2 regions of the Faecalicatena contorta genome follow, and region 2 is predicted to be linked to the other one. Evidence: a T-box and tRNA genes for the amino acid it is inferred to sense, from the RefSeq annotation. Region 2 holds a T-box; the other holds one or more tRNA genes.
The links. A T-box is a leader RNA that pairs with one kind of tRNA and senses whether it is charged. The one in region 2 lies ahead of thrS (threonine--tRNA ligase), so its partner is inferred to be a tRNA-Thr.

Region 1 (4,427 bases), 500 kb from region 2:
GCCGCAGAAAAAGGATGCCGCAATTTTATCGTCGGGATCGGCGGAAGTGCAACCAACGATGGCGGAATCGGCATGCTCCAGGCACTTGGATATGAATTTCTGGATGAGAACGGACTTAAATCAGGCCAAGGCGCCCAGGCCCTTGCAGGAATTTCCAGCATCCGCAGCGACCACGTCTTCCCATGGCTGTCCGAATGTACTTTTCAGGCCGCCTGCGACGTAACCAATCCCCTTTGCGGTAAAAACGGCGCCACATACATATACGGCCCGCAAAAAGGCGTTACTGAAGAGATGAAGCCCTTACTGGACGCAGCCATGGATCATTTTGCCCAAATCACCGCTGACACCTTTGGCGTCAGCCACGCCGCCGCCCCCGGAGCCGGAGCAGCCGGAGGACTCGGTTTTGCCCTCCTCAGTTACCTGAATGCCCGTCTTACCCCCGGCATTGACCTGATCTTGAGTGCAGTCCGCCTGGAAGAAGAAATGAAAACCGCAGACATCGTAATCACCGGAGAAGGCCGCCTTGACCACCAGACTGCCATGGGCAAAGCCCCCGCCGGAGTGGCCGCCCTCGCAAAAAAATACGGCGTCAAAGTTCTCGCATTCGCCGGGAGCGTTACCCCAGATGCCCGGGCCTGCAACAGCGCCGGAATAGACGCCTACTTCCCCATAGTACGTGGAATTACCACCCTGGAAGAGGCCCTCATCCCAGAAAATGCTGCCCAAAACCTTACAGACACCACAGAGCAGGTCTTCCGCCTCATAGAGGCACTGTCAAACGAGAGATACTAATAAAAAGGGACTGCTATATGGAAGATTTACATAGGGCAGACCAGCTGCACATCTACAAACCAACCGCCAAGTCATGCCCATATGCCGCCCCCGCCTGTTCCGCGTCCGAAGTGTCGGCTTTCCCGCCCGGATGCCGCTCTCGGGCGGCTTTTTAAAAAATTTTCACTGCAATCATCGCAATCCCCAGCACAGACAGAACAATTCCCGTGGCCCGGTTCAGGACCTTCGCCGGGGCTTTATTCGCAAATTTAGCTGCTAATCTCGCGCCAACCAAAGTAAACAAAATACATAACACGAGGGCAGGTATATCCGGCAGCCCGCCGCTGATTGAAAAATGGGATATGGCGCCTGTAAAAGCCGTAAATGCCATGATGAAAACACTCGTCCCCACCGCTGTCTTCAATTCATATCCAAGTATACTTGTCAGCATCAGAAGCATCATCATGCCACCGCCTGCACCAATAAATCCACAGATAAATCCGATCACGATTCCGCACAGAATTGACTGGATAATTTTTGTCCTGGCGCTTTTTTCCTCCTGCTTTTCTTTTGTCGTCATAACCGGTTTTACTATAAACTTAATACCCAGAAGCAGGGTCATAAAGACAGAAAAGCTTCCCATTGTCGTATTCGGAACCAAAGAAGCGATATAACTGCCGAACAGGGTAAATACCAGGACTGTTAGGAGCATCACGATCCCGTTTTTGATATCCAGGTTCTTATGTTTCCCATATGTATAAGCAGAAACTGCCGATGCGAGCACATCAGATGCCAGTGATATTCCCACCGCCTCATATGCATCAAATCCCAGAAAAGTAATCAGCATGGGGGAGATCACCGCCGCTGCAGAAAGCCCCGCCAACCCCGTTCCGATCCCGGCGCCCATTCCTGCCGCCAGACAGACAAGTATCTTCACTGTCATCATTCCTCACCTCGTTTCATGGTCTCCAAATTACTTGATATACGGTAGAGAATCTGATCAAACATCTGCCTCTCTTCACTCGTAATTCCCCTGAAAACGCTCTTCATAACCCGGGCCTGAGCCTCCAGCGCCTTTTCAAGCGGCCCGGCTGCCTCCTTTGTAACCTGCAGATGGCTGATCCTCCGATCTTTATCATCTTCCCTGATTAACAGCGCCCCTCTTTTCACCAGTAATTCTACTGCCTTAGATACATAAGATTTGGCTATATGACGGTACTCCACGATATCTCTGGCCGTATCGTACTGAGGATTATTGTGAAGAAATAAAAGTACATCCACTTCCACTTTACTCATGCCGTACCCGGCTGCAACCGCATTGATGCTTCCGCTGTACAGCTTATTGAATTGATTTGTAATGGATAAAAATTCACTTATAGAAATCATCATCCTGCCTCCTGATTTATTAATTAAACTGTTCCTTTTTAAATCAAATATAGTTCTTTTAAGAACAGTTCTCTGATGAACTATATTATCATAAAACAAAAATTTGTCAATTGATTTTAAAATAATAGACGTTTTAAAAAAAACAGTTGAAATTCGAGAAAAAAAGAGATATAATAATCAAGGTTCGTCTGACGAACCATTGGCTGGAATAGCTCAGTAGGTAGAGCACTTCACTCGTAATGAAGGGGTCGTCGGTTCAAGTCCGATTTCCAGCTTTCGTAAAAAAGGCCGCAAACCCCGGGGTTTTTAAGGAGGATGCGACTTTTTTTGCTATCTTTTTTTATCGAATGTATTTTCGAAAAACACTCATAAATCCTTAAAAATACCGAGAAATCCTGAGAAGTTTTAGTCAAAATTTAGTCAGAATTAACGACTTCCACGCCTTATATTTAGAGTTGTTGCGCTGTATTGTGAAAATTTTTTTAGTCAAGACACGTAAATTTATCGATCATACTCGCGAGGATTTTTATATTATGAGGAGCTATTATTTCCATTTTTTCTAGTTATTTTTTATCCTTATCATTTTAGGGAATTATATGCTTGTTTACACCACATACTATATCTGCTATGTTTAGAAGATTATTATCCATGTTTTCCACTACGTATGTAGTCGGTGTAAACGGTATATAGTTCCCTCATTTTATAATTATTTTAAAGGTACACTTTATGAATAAGAATATAAAACTATCATTAAAGGAAGAAATGGAGAAACAGGCTCTTAAAATAGAGAAGGAAGTTATGGATAGCCCCTATGTAAAGGATCTTGAAGTAACTGATAAGATGAATTCTGATCTCCTACAAAAAATACAAAATATTAATAAGGCTCCATCATCTCAGCCCACTAAAAGCTAACCTACTCATCAATCCATCTTCTTCCGCGAAATAGGAGCCACGAGATCCGCAAAGACTTCGTGGCTCTCATTTTATACTTTCCTGCCAACAATGGTATCCAATGAAACTTTGAAAACATTAGCCAATCCTACCAGTTCATAGATATCAGGAATCCTTTTCCCGGTTTCGTAATTGGATAGCGTTTGTCTGCTCATACAAAGCTTTACGGAAATCTGCTCTTGAGTCATGCCAGATTCTTTTCTGAGCTTTTTAATGTTATTTCCGATAGTATTCGACATCATAGTTTCACCCCTCCTTATAGCAGTATATTAGCAATTCTTATAATAGCAGATATGCTATTTTTTTGCAATAAGCACCCTATTCGTAACAGTTAAAACAGTGATTGGTTTGTGGTATAAAAACACCAGAAACACGCCATTTTTAGCCAGTATTTCTCTTTCTGAAGTACTGATTTCTACTAAACATTTTGTTGCATTTCATAAGGTAAATGCTGAAATATAATTTGAAATTTTTATTGCAACTCCCCCTCAAATATGTTAAAATTATTTTAAGAAAGGAACCCCCACTAAGTTCCTTTCAGACATAGATTAAGCCCGGAACCCTGAACCGGGCCATTATTTTACTTCAATATTCTCTTGATCGCTGCCTGTAGCCTTGCATGCCACGGAGCCTTACTCTGCCAACTAAAGCAAGGCATGTCCTTCCCATTATTTGCCTTGTAAATACTGTTCAGTACGGTCATTTCATCCTGGTGTGACAGCGGGTGGAACTCTTTCCCGTCAAAATAGATTACCGGCCCTTTGCCGTCTACTGTGTAAAAACATTGCATAGTTGTTTCTCTCCCTTCGTTTTTGGTTTCTTTTTTGTCAGTTGCTGCATTTTCTCCGTCTGTCAGACGGCTCTTAAAATCATCCCAGACACTCTCATTCCCAGGCAACCAGCCATACCATCCGGGGCAACTCTTACCGCACACATCCCAGTGACGTACTACACGCTCCGCAGGTATACCATACCGCTGCATCAGGCTTTTGGTCAGACTTACTGCATTATCAATTGTCTTATCAGCAATCTTTCCGTCTACGGAACACAACTCAATGCTGATGGAATTGGAGTTAGTACAGAGTCCAAATAAATTCCCTCCGTAGTCTACTCCTACCGCCCATGCCGTGTTATTAAGTGATACAACCTCGTAAACATCGGACTCATCTACAAATAAGTGTGCTGATGCTCCCCTGTCGGCATCACGAAAATAGTTCGCATTGTTTTTGGCTGTGTCGGTCAGGTTGCCTGTATAATGTATTACGATATACAGTCTGCCGGAATTTCCCGGAGTATAGTTGACCTGGGTATGATCAATC
Region 2 (4,427 bases):
CAATGACAGGCATTGCTTCCTTCTACACTGATCTTTCCTGCGTGGCATTCACAGTTACAGTTATACATACATTCTACTGCCTTACAGTCGATACAGCTGCAGTCTGAAGCCTTACCATTTACATCGCTGTAGCTGTTTGAATAGCTGTTGGAATAACTGTTAGAAGAGCTGTCATTCTTTCTTTCCTGGAAACTGTCGCAGCATGTCTCTCTGGGAGTTTTTGCGTTGCTTCCTCCTACCTCGATTTTGTCAAGGTCACATAAAAACTGCTTATTGTGCACACATGTCTGCACGGTACATTTTAATTCTGGCATGATCATACCTCCTTCTTATTAATAAAATCAGTATCATTATGCCCTGCCGCCCTTTGGATTATTCCTGTTTTACTACCTCACGGACTGTCTTTTCGGCAATTTCACTGGAAACAGAAGCAACAAATTCATCCAAGCTCTTCTGACCCTCGTCGCCGGCAAATCTGCTTCTCACAGATACAAGCCCATTCTCTTCTTCCTTTGCGCCTGCCACAAGCATATAGGGGATTTTCTGCATCTGGGCTTCCCGGATTTTATAACCAATTTTTTCGGCCCGGGTATCCATTTCAGTTCGGATCCCGGATTTATTCAGAACTTCAAATACTTTTCTGCCATAATCCATATATTTGTCGGATATCGGAAGTACCCGAACCTGAACCGGAGCCAGCCATGTCGGAAATGCGCCCGCGAAATGTTCAATAAGAATCCCAATAAACCGTTCTATGGAGCCAAATGCAACGCGGTGGATCATAATCGGCCTGTGCTTTTCGCCGTCAGCGCCGGTATACTCCAGGTTAAAGCGGAGCGGCAGCTGAAAATCAAGCTGAATGGTTCCACACTGCCATGTCCTTCCTATGGAGTCCTCCAGGTGGAAGTCGATCTTTGGTCCATAAAACGCACCATCGCCCTCGTTCACCACATAGGAAAGACCAAGATCATCCAGCGCGCCCCTGAGCGCATCTGTTGCCATGTCCCAGTCTTCATCGCTTCCCATGCTGTCTTCCGGACGTGTAGATAGTTCCACATGGTACTTAAACCCGAACAGACTGTATACTTCGTCGATTAGCCTGGCAACATCTTTAATCTCATCACGTATCTGTTCCGGCATCATAAAGATATGAGCATCGTCCTGGGTAAAACACCGTACCCTCATCAGACCATGGAGCTGTCCGGACTTTTCGTGCCGGTGAACCAGACCCAGCTCTCCCATCCTCATGGGCAGATCACGATAAGACCGCGGCTCCGACTGATAGACCAGTATACCTCCCGGGCAGTTCATCGGTTTGATCGCAAAATCTTCTTCATCGATCACCGTTGCGTACATATTATCCTTGTAATGATCCCAATGGCCGGAAGTCTCCCAAAGATGACGGCTGAGCATGATCGGGGTGGATATCTCCACATAGCCGTTCCTTTGATGTATCTCGCGCCAGTAATCCAGAAGCGTATTCTTTAAAACCATTCCTTTTGGAAGGAAAAACGGAAAACCAGGGCCTTCATCCCTCATCATAAAAAGGCCAAGTTCTTTTCCCAGCTTTCTGTGGTCACGCTTCTTCGCCTCCTCCAGCATGGCCAGATACTCATCCAGCTCTGCCTTTTTCGGAAATGCAGTCCCGTAGATCCGCTGCAGCATCTTATTCTTTTCGCTGCCCCGCCAGTAAGCTCCGGCCAGGCTTGTCAGCTTAAAAGCTTTTACCGGTTTTGTCGTCATCAGATGCGGCCCTGCACATAAGTCTGTAAACTCGCCCTGTGAATAAAAACTGATCACAGCATCATCCGGAAGATCTTCAATTAATTCTACTTTATATGGTTCTCCCTTTTCTCTAAAATATGCGATTGCTTCTGCCCTCGGTTTTGTAAATTGTTCGATAGGCAGCGCTTCTTTCACAATTTTTTTCATTTCCGCTTCGATTTTATCAAGATCATCCGCTGTGAGCGGTGTTTCACGGTCAATATCATAATAAAAACCGTCTGCCACGGAAGGTCCGATTGCCAGCTTTGTATCCGGATATAATCTTTTAACGGCCTGTGCCATAATGTGTGAAGCGGTGTGCCAAAATGCACTTTTTCCCTTCTCATCCTGAAACGTGAGAATATTCAGATCACAGTCACTGTCAACCACAGTCCGCAGGTCTGCTGTTTCTCCGTTTATTTCTCCGGCTGTTGCTATGCGTGCAAGCCCTTCACTGATATCAGAGGCTATTGCGATCACGGACTTGCTGCCCGCGTATTCTCTCTCTGAACCGTCTTTTAAAGAAATCTTCATTTTCTTTTCCTCCTAATACATTATTTAAAATTTTTTATTATAGAATATAAAAAATCCCTTTCCACAGAAAACTGCAGAAAGGGACGAGTCTATAAAGTTCTCGCGGTTCCACCCTATTTGTGCTGGTATACTGATACCAGAACCACTTTATTCATGATGATAACGGAATCACCGGACTGTTTTCAGCCACTCGGAGGTAGTTTTCAAATGCTTCCGAAACAGGGAGTTTTCAGCCTTGGCTCCCCTCTCTGGCGCTCTTCCACACTCTACTCGTCTCGTCTGCGTGTTATTATTATGTTTCCATCCACGTCAGGTAATTTCACAAAGTACGACTACAATGTCTGTGGGAGATACCAATTCCTCTCCGCCCGCCATTGCCGTTAATCTTGTTTTTCGTGATTCACCTCTCCCCTATAGAGGTGGGCTTATCTTGTTGAATCTAAACTCATTATAACATCACGGTTATTTTTGTCAACCATATTTTCTATATCTAATCCGGCCGTATTTCCAGCAATTTTCGGGTGCCTGATTTTCATGAATGCTCCGAATAGCAGCCTTGTCAGCGGTCCTGCTGCAAACAGATTCCAAAGCAGTGCCATGGGAAAATTCTTCAGCAGTGTCCCTGCCCAGATGGCCGGCAGCTGGCTCACGGGTGCATGCCCCAGGATAATATTAAACAGTATGGATGCCGCCAAACTCATGGTAGGACACATAATCAAAACTGTACATCCGGACATCATAAGTGTCATATAAAATGGATTATCGATTTCAGGACGAACGATTTTTCCGGCGAGCTTGCGTCCAACTCTGTTTCCCCACAGATTTGAAAAGATAAACACAAGGATCCACATATACGAAACTTCTATAAGCGCCTCCAGAAAAACGTGATTTGTCATATTGCTGAAACTGCCTGCCATTGTATGATACCCCTGTTTAATTGCAACATTGTATACTTCCATACCATAAGCCATGGTTATGGACATGAATGCCCCATATAGAATCCGCTGAAATTTTGTTTTTGGCATAATAAGCCCTCCTTCTCATATTTCTTGTCCTGCATTATTCTGCAGATATAAGAAAAAGGCGTATAATCTTTGAATTTACACTCATAGACTACGCCTTAAAGACTTATTTCTATTGGTATCATATGCCATATATACGAATATGGGGATTATGGCCTTTTTCTTCATTCCATTTCTATTTTAACAGATTTTTTTATTTTGTCAAAGCACTGTTTTAATTTTTTATTGTTTTGGATCCAATGCTTTTTATGTTACTGCCGTATCTTTATCCAGAGAACTGCAAAAAATTCCCTCACAAGATAATTCAGCAGCAGAACCGGATTTGAGCCTGCTGCGATTCCCTTAAGGTTTGTGAAACCTGCCTTTTTCCCAATCAACAGCGCGCGGTACAGATGGAAATTATTAGTCACAACTGCAGCCGGCTGTTCCAGATCTCCAATCATCCTGCCGCTATTTTTCATGTTTTCCCAGGTGGATGTGGAACTGTCCTCCTGAGAAATTCTGTTCCTGTCAATCCCCTGCTGTTCCAGATACACGGCCATTGCCTCCGCTTCTGTTATGTCCTCGCCTTTCCCCTGCCCTCCGGATACAACTGCCTTTGTCTCCGGATACTGCTCCAGGTAAACCAATGCAGCGTCCAGTCTGCGTTTCAGGGAATTTGTAATTTGGGTTCCTCTTACCTGTGCTCCAAGAATGATAATACAGGGCACCTCTTCTTTGGTCCTTCTCAGCATGGCCCTGCAGATCCAGGCCTCCGTATAGAGAAAGACAGCCCAGCAGATCAGCACAATGACGGACAAAAGCTGTCCGGCGGTTCCTCCCGGATCAAGATAGGCCAGTAGCAGGTGCAGCGCCCCGGCAGCAGGCCAGAACAGAGAAAAGGTTGAGGCCCATTTTCTTGTGTACAGATACATCACCAGATAATACATGATGCAAAAAACTCCGGTTATCAAATAATAAATTCTCATTAAGTTCTCCCAGTTATAATCAGATATTCAAAAATCCTCCGGCTTCCGTGCCCAGAGGATTTCTTTTACAATATACTGCCGAAGTATGCCGCCCCGCTTCATAGTCTAGGCGTTCTTACCACAGCACTTTTTATATTTC

Region 1: it encodes a tRNA-Thr, which carries the amino acid that the T-box ahead of thrS (threonine--tRNA ligase) is inferred to sense. The anticodon was not compared.

What each region holds. Positions count from the first base shown of each region.
Region 1 is NZ_BQNQ01000001.1:3,190,880-3,195,306, forward strand. It holds gene MWG26_RS14230 (glycerate kinase family protein) at 1-792, shown strand, start outside; gene MWG26_RS14235 (sulfite exporter TauE/SafE family protein) at 944-1,714, opposite strand; gene MWG26_RS14240 (MarR family winged helix-turn-helix transcriptional regulator) at 1,714-2,157, opposite strand; tRNA gene MWG26_RS14245 (tRNA-Thr) at 2,360-2,432, shown strand; gene MWG26_RS14250 (hypothetical protein) at 2,884-3,069, shown strand; gene MWG26_RS14255 (helix-turn-helix transcriptional regulator) at 3,141-3,350, opposite strand; gene MWG26_RS14260 (peptidoglycan recognition protein family protein) at 3,689-4,427, opposite strand, start outside.
Region 2 is NZ_BQNQ01000001.1:2,688,508-2,692,934, forward strand. It holds gene MWG26_RS11980 (DUF1540 domain-containing protein) at 1-314, opposite strand, end outside; gene thrS (threonine--tRNA ligase) at 373-2,298, opposite strand; T-box leader at 2,375-2,589, opposite strand; gene MWG26_RS11990 (DUF2798 domain-containing protein) at 2,724-3,323, opposite strand; gene MWG26_RS11995 (YdcF family protein) at 3,572-4,288, opposite strand; gene MWG26_RS12000 (SEC-C metal-binding domain-containing protein) at 4,394-4,427, opposite strand, start outside.